4 regions of the Bacillus sp. z26 genome follow, and region 1 is predicted to be linked to each of the others. Evidence: riboswitches for the same ligand, from Rfam matches in the RefSeq annotation. Region 1 holds a riboswitch; each other region holds the start of a gene.
What was found. A riboswitch is a leader RNA that binds a small molecule or an ion and turns the genes downstream of it on or off. The one in region 1 is predicted to bind S-adenosylmethionine.
Positions count from the first base shown of each region.

Region 1 (2,206 bases):
TTTAGCTACATATCTGGCTGCATAAGCTGCAGATCTGTCTACCTTCGTAGCATCTTTACCAGAGAATGCTCCTCCACCATGGCGTGCATATCCACCATATGTGTCAACAATAATTTTACGTCCCGTCAGGCCAGCATCCCCTTGTGGTCCGCCAATAACAAAACGGCCTGTTGGGTTAATAAAGTATTTCGTCTCTTCATCTATAAGATGAGCAGGAACAACCGGCTTGATCACTTGTTCTTTTAGATCTTTCTTAATTTGTTCAAGTGTTGTTTCCGCGTCATGTTGAGTGGAGATAACGATTGTATCTATTCTAACTGGTTTTTTGTTTTCATCATATTCTACCGTAACTTGTGTTTTTCCATCCGGGCGCAAATATGGCAAAATATCCTGTTTACGAACTTCAGCCAGCCTTCTGGATAATTGGTGAGCAAGAGAGATTGGAAGAGGCATTAATTCTTCTGTCTCATTGCAGGCAAATCCAAACATAAGTCCCTGGTCCCCCGCTCCAATAGCTTCAATCTCTTCATCAGACATTGTACCTTCTCTTGATTCCAAAGCCTGATTTACACCCTGGGCAATATCAGCGGATTGTTCATCAATCGCGGTTAAGACAGCACAAGTTTCTGCATCAAATCCATATTTAGCTCGCGTATAACCAATCCCTTTGATGGTATCGCGAACTATTTTTGGAATATCAACATACGTAGATGTAGTGATTTCCCCAGCAACTAGAACTAAACCAGTAGTAACAGAGGTTTCACAAGCTACCCTTGCATTTGGATCCTTGGCTAAGATTTCATCCAATATAGAATCTGAGATCTGATCGCAAATTTTATCTGGATGACCTTCTGTTACAGATTCTGATGTAAACAAATGTCTTTTATTAGACATATTTTTTCCTCCTTCAACTTCCCTGTTTAATGGCTACTCATTATCATTAATTATCTCCTGATTATATAAAAAAAGACCTTTCCTCCTTTAAAAAGAGGAAAGGTCGAAGTCTCAGAAATCTGCCTTTCACTCTCATCGTTCAAGGCAATATAACCTTGCATCAAGTTAGCACCTTTGCGTGATTACAAATGAATCAAACTGCAGGTTGCCCCGGCTTCATAGAGCTCGTCTCTCCACCGAGTCTTGATAAGAGTATCCATATCAAATGTATATGATATCTTATCCAATAAATCCTGTCAATAAATAAATAGGAATATATTGTTAGGTTGACACATGGCATTTAGAATGACCGAGGAACAGAATAACTCAAAGTATAAAATTCGCATTCTAAAAATAATATTGATATAATTAATGTATGAAAATTCAAAATAACCAGATAGAGATATTCCGCTTCATTTTTAGATAAATTATCAAAGAATACGTCATTATATACTTTATTTATTATCTAAATATAATTATATAGCCCTTATCTTGAAAAATAATATAATTAGTATGGATAATTAAATTAAATGTGTTATACTAATTTTCATATAATATACTTACCAAAATTCTGGAAAAGGATGATCTCGTATGACCTATATAGGAGTTTCCAATGAATTGAAGCAATCACTTACTCATGATAATATTCATATTCAGCTTTCTGTGCCACAGTTAGTTGAAAAAGTATTAACCCGAAAAGAGGGAGTCCTTACATCTACCGGAGCTGTTAAAGCAGAAACAGGCAAATATACCGGTAGATCCCCAAAAGATAAATATATTGTTGAAGAAGCTTCCACTAAAGATAAAATAGCCTGGGGGAGCGTCAATCAGCCTATATCAGAAGCTGTTTTTTCAAAACTATATGAGAAAGTAATGGATTACCTCGAAAAAAGAGACGAATTATTCCTCTTTAATGGATTTGCCGGTGCTTCAAAAGATTACCGCCTTCCCATTCAAGTCATTAATGAATATGCCTGGCATAATTTATTTGTTCATCAGCTTTTTATTCGACCTACTGAAGAAGAGCTCAGTCATCATTCACCTGAGTTTACAATTATCTCAGCCCCTGGCTTTAAAGCAGATCCTCTAGTGGATGGTACACATTCAGAAACATTTATCATTATTTCTTTTGAGAAAAAGGTCGTTTTAATCGGAGGCACTGAATACGCTGGAGAAATGAAAAAATCCATTTTCTCTATTATGAATTACTTGCTCCCAGAGAAGAATGTATTTTCCATGCATTGTTCGGCTAATGTAGGATTCGAAGGCGATG
Region 1 covers NZ_JBZFQM010000001.1:1,083,555-1,085,760, forward strand. Annotated here, with positions in the region: gene metK (methionine adenosyltransferase) at 1-894, opposite strand, end outside; SAM riboswitch class I at 1,024-1,147, opposite strand; gene pckA (phosphoenolpyruvate carboxykinase (ATP)) at 1,525-2,206, shown strand, end outside.

Region 2 (2,206 bases), on a different contig from region 1:
AATCCCTCCTCATTCAGTTGCTGATGAGTCGTGCTTGCCGGATGAATAATTAAGCTTTTTGCATCACCCACATTTGCCACATGGGACCATAACTCAATGGAATCAATCAGCTTTTTACCTGCCTCACGTCCTCCCTTTATACCAAAAACAACAACTGCCCCCGCCCCTTTCGGTAAATATTTCTTCGTTTTTTCATAGTCACCGTGATCTGGATCTCCAGGATATAAGACCCATGATACTGCTGGATGTTGTTTTAAATAATCGACTATTATTCTCGTATTTGCGACATGCTCCTTCATTCTTACATGCAGGGTTTCCAGTCCCAGAATAAATTGAAAGGCGTTAAATGGACTAAGGGACGGACCCAAATCTCTCAATAACTGTACTCTTGCCTTCACGATAAACGCCCCTGCTCCAATTGCCTCACTATAAATCAAGTCATGATAACTTGGGTCCGGTTCAGTAAAACCAGGGAATTTAGGTGAATTCCAGTCAAACTTACCTCCATCTATTATGACCCCTCCCAGTGTGGTTCCATTTCCAAGCAGCCATTTCGTAGCAGAATGGACGACAATATCTGCTCCAAATTCAATAGGTCGGCTTAAATAAGGAGTCGCAAAAGTATTATCAATGATTAAAGGAATTCCAGCTTCATGAGCAATTTCCGCTACCCTCTCAATATCCAGCACTTGCAGACTTGGATTTCCGATGGTCTCTCCAAAAATCGCTTTCGTCTTTGAAGTAATGGCTTCTCTGAAATTTTCCGGATCGTCTGGATCTACAAATTTCACATGAATCCCATACTTAGGAAGAGTATTGGCGAATAAATTATAGGTTCCGCCATATAGAGTAGAGGCTGATATGATTTCATCACCCGCACCCGCAATATTTAAGATAGAGAGTGTGATAGCTGCAGCACCACTTGAAACTGCCAGTGCTCCAATTCCACCTTCGAGTTCAGCTATGCGTTCCTCAAATACACTTGATGTGGGGTTATGGATCCTTGTATAGATATATCCGGGTTCAGCTAATCCAAATAAGTTCGCAGCGTGATCTGTATCTTTAAATACATACGCATTCGACTGATAAATCGGTACACTTCTCGCTCCTGTTAATGGATCTTGCTGTAAGCCTCCGTGTATACCTACTGTTTCAAACCGATACTTCTTTTGCTCATTAGCCATTCCACATCTCTCCATTTCGTTTTAAGTAGAGAATTAAGTAAATGAAAAAAACTCTTCCTAAATATAAGAAGAGGCAGGCATTTTCCATCTCTCCTTATCTCCCGGATTTGTTTGTATCCGCAGGAATTGGCACCGTGTATTATAAAAATACCGGTTGCCGGGCTTCAACGGGCCAGTCCCTCCACCTCTCTTGATAAGAATCAAGCTAGTATTAAGTTGTTAAAACTATAGCATAGGAAAAAACAACAGTCAACAGATTATTCTGAATATTTAAACAAAAAGATAAATCATTCATGATTTTAGCTTCTACTATTCTTCAATCATTAATAAATCATTTTATCTGGCTACATGGAAACTATGCCAAACAACCGAGAACCCGGGCTATAATAAGAGCATCTTACAAATATCTTCACGCAATCTGACATATAAAAAGTATGCAAAAGTGAATGTCAATTATATAGACATTCACTAGCAAATAGTCATCGACATATTTCCTGAGAAATAATCCCTACTAATCTATCATTAGTTTCAATCGATCTACGAGATACGGAACGGAATGAAAGGCATATATTTTCTCTATTACCTGGTTGTCTTTAATTAATATGAGGCATGGTACACTTTCAATTTGATATTCTTCTGCAAGTTCTTTTGCAAAGTTGAGATTAATTTTTTCCAATGGTGCACTTGGGAGAACTTCTTTTGCAATATCAAGCATTCTGCCTGCTAATTGACAGGTACCGCAAAGAGGGGTATACGTATAGATTGCTTTATTGTTCGTGGTTAGATCGTTCATTTTTAATAACATCCTTCATTTGTTTTAAGAATTCAGCCTTTACATCAATATTGGCTCCCAAAAGAATCGTTGCCAAATGATATCTTGGCGCATTTGCCACTTCCCGATATGTTCGATCAATATATAAATGAGAAGCATTTGGCATTTCTTGACGCAACTGTTTTCTTAATTTTTCTCCGGATTCATCAGCATCTGCCAGAATGTATACGTCCTTATGTTCAAGCATTTC
Region 2 covers NZ_JBZFQM010000003.1:98,516-100,721, forward strand. Annotated here, with positions in the region: gene AC4G3K_RS10885 (O-acetylhomoserine aminocarboxypropyltransferase/cysteine synthase family protein) at 1-1,184, opposite strand, end outside; SAM riboswitch class I at 1,276-1,384, opposite strand; gene AC4G3K_RS10890 (thioredoxin family protein) at 1,696-1,977, opposite strand; gene AC4G3K_RS10895 (toprim domain-containing protein) at 1,952-2,206, opposite strand, start outside.
Region 2: linked by a shared signal. The riboswitch ahead of AC4G3K_RS10885 (O-acetylhomoserine aminocarboxypropyltransferase/cysteine synthase family protein) and the one ahead of metK (methionine adenosyltransferase) in region 1 are both predicted to bind S-adenosylmethionine.

Region 3 (2,206 bases), on a different contig from region 1:
CGTTATCATCTATTTCAAGCTGGGCATCACCGTAGAATATATACGATGGATACTGCAGGCGTATACGACGTTCAGTTTCTTTGTTAAAGAAAGCAGAGGGAGTATAAAGCATGTCTGCTTTAACAAATTTAGGATTAGCTGAAGAGTCTGTAGCGCTCAGCATAAAGTATCCGGGAGTTTCTTTCCCTTTTAACCATTTGAAAAATCCGGAAAATTCAACCGGAGCAATATAAACATACTCACCATTCACTTTTTGGATTTGCAAATTCCCTAATTCATAGTAACTCGTATTAGGCACCTGTCCAAACGCTTTTTTCATTTTATTACGTGCGTATTGAGGTGGTACGCTGGCGGGTGTTTTCTTCTCGTCAAATGTTTGAATTTCTTCTTTGACATCCATTTTGGCGATCTTAAACTTTTCATCGGCATTGAACAGAAAGGCTGTTAAAAAGTAGAGTCCGACAAGCAAACTAAGAGCTAATAAAACACCTTTAATCTTTCTCTCTATACCTGTAGCAAGCAGTGAACCCAACAAGGTCAGTATGATTACAAAAATCCACAGAGAAGAGATGGTTTGATCCAACAGGGTGAAGTAATAAAATAAAAATGCACCAATCGTAATTAATATAGCTAAAGTGATAAAAACAAGAAGTTTTGTTTTCCCCTTCATGAGGATGCGTAATTTTTCATTATCCTTGAATGGCACAAGAATAAGTGCCGATATAATCCCAATGATGATGGAATAGATGAAGATGTTTCCCACTAGTTAACCCCCTCTGGTTTTTTATGTAAATTCTCTTATTAACCTATACGATTGAAAAGCTGTAATGATTCATTAATCGTATAGAATCATCAAAATAGTATTGAGGATATTTATAGTATAATACAAAATTAATTGTAATTTCAGAAAATTGTAATTGACATTAGCAAACAGGTTAGGATATAGTTGGAAACATCAAATTTAATTGAATAGTAAGCGATTCTTATCGAGAGAAGTGGAGGGATTTGGCCCTATGAAACTTCGGCAGCGGATTTTTACTTAGGTAAAAATACTGTGCTAAATCCAACAAACGACTGTTTGAAAGATAAGAAGAAGCCTAACCGGACATATTACTAATCACTTTTATGTATATGTTCCATATAAAGCCTCTTCTGTCTAATGACAGTAGAGGCTTTTTGCATTTCGAATTCCATAAGGCTTGGAGGAGAGAACATGATTGAGTTTCAAAACGTAAAAAAAACATACCACGCGAATGGACAGACGGTTGAAGCATTAAATGGGGTTAATATGACAATTGATAAGGGAGATATATATGGCGTCGTAGGATACAGCGGTGCCGGAAAAAGTACTCTTTTGAGGTTGGTTAATATGCTGGAACGACCTACTGGAGGAGAGGTTCTTGTTAACGGTAAATCGTTTACGAAACTAAAATCTAAGGAATTAAGGGCAGAAAAAAAGAAAATTGGGATGATCTTTCAGCATTTCAATTTACTCCAATCCAAAACAGTTTTTAATAATGTGGCAATTCCATTAAGGCTATCCGGGACAGATAAACAAACGATTCAAACCAGAGTCCGAGAGTTACTGGAGTTCGTTGGATTATCAGATAAGGCTCAGAGTTATCCAGAAGAATTGTCAGGCGGACAGAAGCAGAGGGTTGGAATTGCGAGAGCGCTGGCCACAAACCCATCGATTCTGCTATGTGATGAGGCTACATCCGCATTGGATCCACAAACGACAAGTGATGTTTTAAAACTATTGAAAAGAATAAATCGTGAATACAACATAACAATTTTGCTCATTACACATGAGATGTCGGTGATTAAAGAAATTTGTAATAAGGTCGCTGTCATGGAAAATGGAGGAGTGGTTGAACAGGGGTCAGTCCTAGATGTTTTTTCTAAGCCAAAGACGGAGATTGCCAAACGGTTTGTTAGAACGGTAATCCATGATGAAATACCACAAAGCTTTTTGAATTCCTTAAAGGAAAAGAATCCTGCAGTCTGGAAACTCAATTTTTTAGGATCATCTTCAGGTAAGCATCTGCTATCGACAGTGGCCAAAAGCTTTGACGTCCATTTAAGCGTTCTTTCTGCCAATATATCTGAAATACAGGAAACACCTTTCGGCAATCTAATCGTGGAAGTTATAGGAGAAACAGAAGAAATAAGGAAGGCATTCAATTATGTAGCGAATGAAGATGTA
Region 3 covers NZ_JBZFQM010000003.1:522,806-525,011, reverse strand. Annotated here, with positions in the region: gene AC4G3K_RS12830 (hypothetical protein) at 1-763, opposite strand, end outside; SAM riboswitch class I at 981-1,092, shown strand; gene AC4G3K_RS12825 (methionine ABC transporter ATP-binding protein) at 1,214-2,206, shown strand, end outside.
Region 3: linked by a shared signal. The riboswitch ahead of AC4G3K_RS12825 (methionine ABC transporter ATP-binding protein) and the one ahead of metK (methionine adenosyltransferase) in region 1 are both predicted to bind S-adenosylmethionine.

Region 4 (2,206 bases), 900 kb from region 1:
TCAAGTTCCACGATGACCGTCGTTCGTTTTTTTACCTTACCTGAAATCGTATCTGGCCCATTTCGTTTGTACTGAATGATCTCATGTGAAATAGACTGATGCTTCGGCTGTGCAACAAAATCTTTTTCCTTAACAGGAAAAAGGTCTTCGACTCCTTTACGTATGGCCTGAATATGTGCAGGCGTCGTACCGCAGCATCCACCTATCAGCCGTACCCCCTGCTTCACCAGTTGCCTGGAACTGTTGATGAAATAGTCCGCCTCTGTAGAGTAGACATATCTTCCATCAGATAAATCAGGTAAGCTTGCATTCGGGTATGCCGCATAATAAGTATCTTCTATAAGCGGTACTTCTTCATAAGACCGAATCATATGGTAAGGACCCATCCTACAATTAATCCCGACGACATCGGCTCCCTCTTTTTTCAATAGTGAAAATGCTTCACTGACATGCATCCCATTTTGCAATAGACCCGTTTCATGCAGGGATATATTCGCAATCAGAGGAAGACCACTGGTTCTTCTTGCTACTTCTAACACCATTAACAATTCCTCTAAATCATAATAGGTTTCTAGTAAAATCCCATCTGGTTCTTCCTTCAATAAGGCGAGCAGCTGCTCTTCAAAATATGCCTTAATTTCATTTAATGTTAATTCTGATTTTCTGAAGCTTCGTAAACCTCCGATTGTCCCAACAACAAAGGTATGCGGATCGGCAGCTCTTTTTGCCAGCTTTATTCCGGTCCGATTGATCCTGGATACTTCCCTTTCAAGACCATACCGCTTTAATTTATGGTAGTTTGCACCGAATGTATTGGATTGAATAATATCAGCACCTGCTGCAATATAACTCCTGTGCATCTTTTCAATTTGATTGGGATCAGTCAGATTTAGTTCTTCAAAACAGCTATCGATCCCAAATGAATATAAAAGTGTACCACTAGCCCCATCAGCAACCAGAATTTTTTCATTTAACGTCTCTAATAGATTCACTGTCTTTCCCCCTAATTTGTTAAATTGAAAAGTTGATGAGAAAAATAGACGATAAGAAAAGAGCTTTCGCCATGAAAGCCCTCCCTTCCGGTCTCTCATCTTTCAAGCTGCGCTTGCTGGATTTAGCACCTTGAATTACCATCCAGGTTGCTGAGATTTCAACGGGCCAGTCCCTCCATCTCTCTAGATAAGGATATAAAATTATATATTTACTAAATTTACTATAAATTATCAGTTTTTTCAATCTATTTTGATAATTAATACAGAGGAGTTAATGATTTATTATTTCGGGTATGTATCGTGTAGGAGTGATGTTAAATGAAAGAGATATTTACAAATCAATTTAAAAATCCAACAGGTGTACTTGGAAAACTCGCAGGTAAAATCATGGCCTATGAAAATGAAGAATTGTATGATTGGACATTTAATCAATTGTCTATTACACCGAATGATACGCTGCTTGAAGTAGGGTTTGGCCCTGGCGAAGGAATGCATATGCTTTTTGATAAGTACCCAACCATCCAGATTGATGGCGTCGATCCATCTGAAGAAATGGTGAAAAATGCGAGCAAGCGCAATCAGGAACAACTTGATCAGAATCAGCTGCGTTTATTTAATGGAACTGTTCTCGAGATACCTAATCCAATGGTGTACGATAATATTTTCAGTGTAAACAGTTATCCACTATGGGACAACCAGGAAGATTGTATTCAGAAAATACATTCCTTACTAAAAGAGAATGGGCAAGTGACCATAACGGTACAGCCAAGGCAGGAAGAAGCAACCGAAGAACAGGCTCATGAATATGCCGAAGAAATTAAAGAGGTTCTTACTAAGACAGGATTTAAATCAGTTAAAGTTCAAACGAAACCAATGAAACCGTGCTTATCCATCAATGTAACAGCCACCAAATAGCCCTTTTTTAGGGTATTATACACATATATTAAAAAACCAGAGAGCTGGTAACTCCCTGGTGCTACTACTAGCAAGTGGTAAGCAAATCGTTTAATTCTTAGATGAACCACCCTTATGCTTTGGTCGGCGCGGGGTGGTTTTTCGTTTGCCTCTTGAGCTTTATAGATTGGCGAAATTGCGTAGCGCTGCCGGCAGCAAGGGGCGTGAAAAAGATCATTGCTTCATCTTTTGCCAGAGCTTTAAGAAAATTCATAGTCTATCACCTCCCTTCTCTATATAAGGAAAAGAAGGTGCATACC
Region 4 covers NZ_JBZFQM010000001.1:179,632-181,837, forward strand. Annotated here, with positions in the region: gene AC4G3K_RS00730 (bifunctional homocysteine S-methyltransferase/methylenetetrahydrofolate reductase) at 1-992, opposite strand, end outside; SAM riboswitch class I at 1,085-1,186, opposite strand; gene AC4G3K_RS00735 (class I SAM-dependent methyltransferase) at 1,311-1,907, shown strand; gene AC4G3K_RS00740 (hypothetical protein) at 2,020-2,160, opposite strand.
Region 4: linked by a shared signal. The riboswitch ahead of AC4G3K_RS00730 (bifunctional homocysteine S-methyltransferase/methylenetetrahydrofolate reductase) and the one ahead of metK (methionine adenosyltransferase) in region 1 are both predicted to bind S-adenosylmethionine.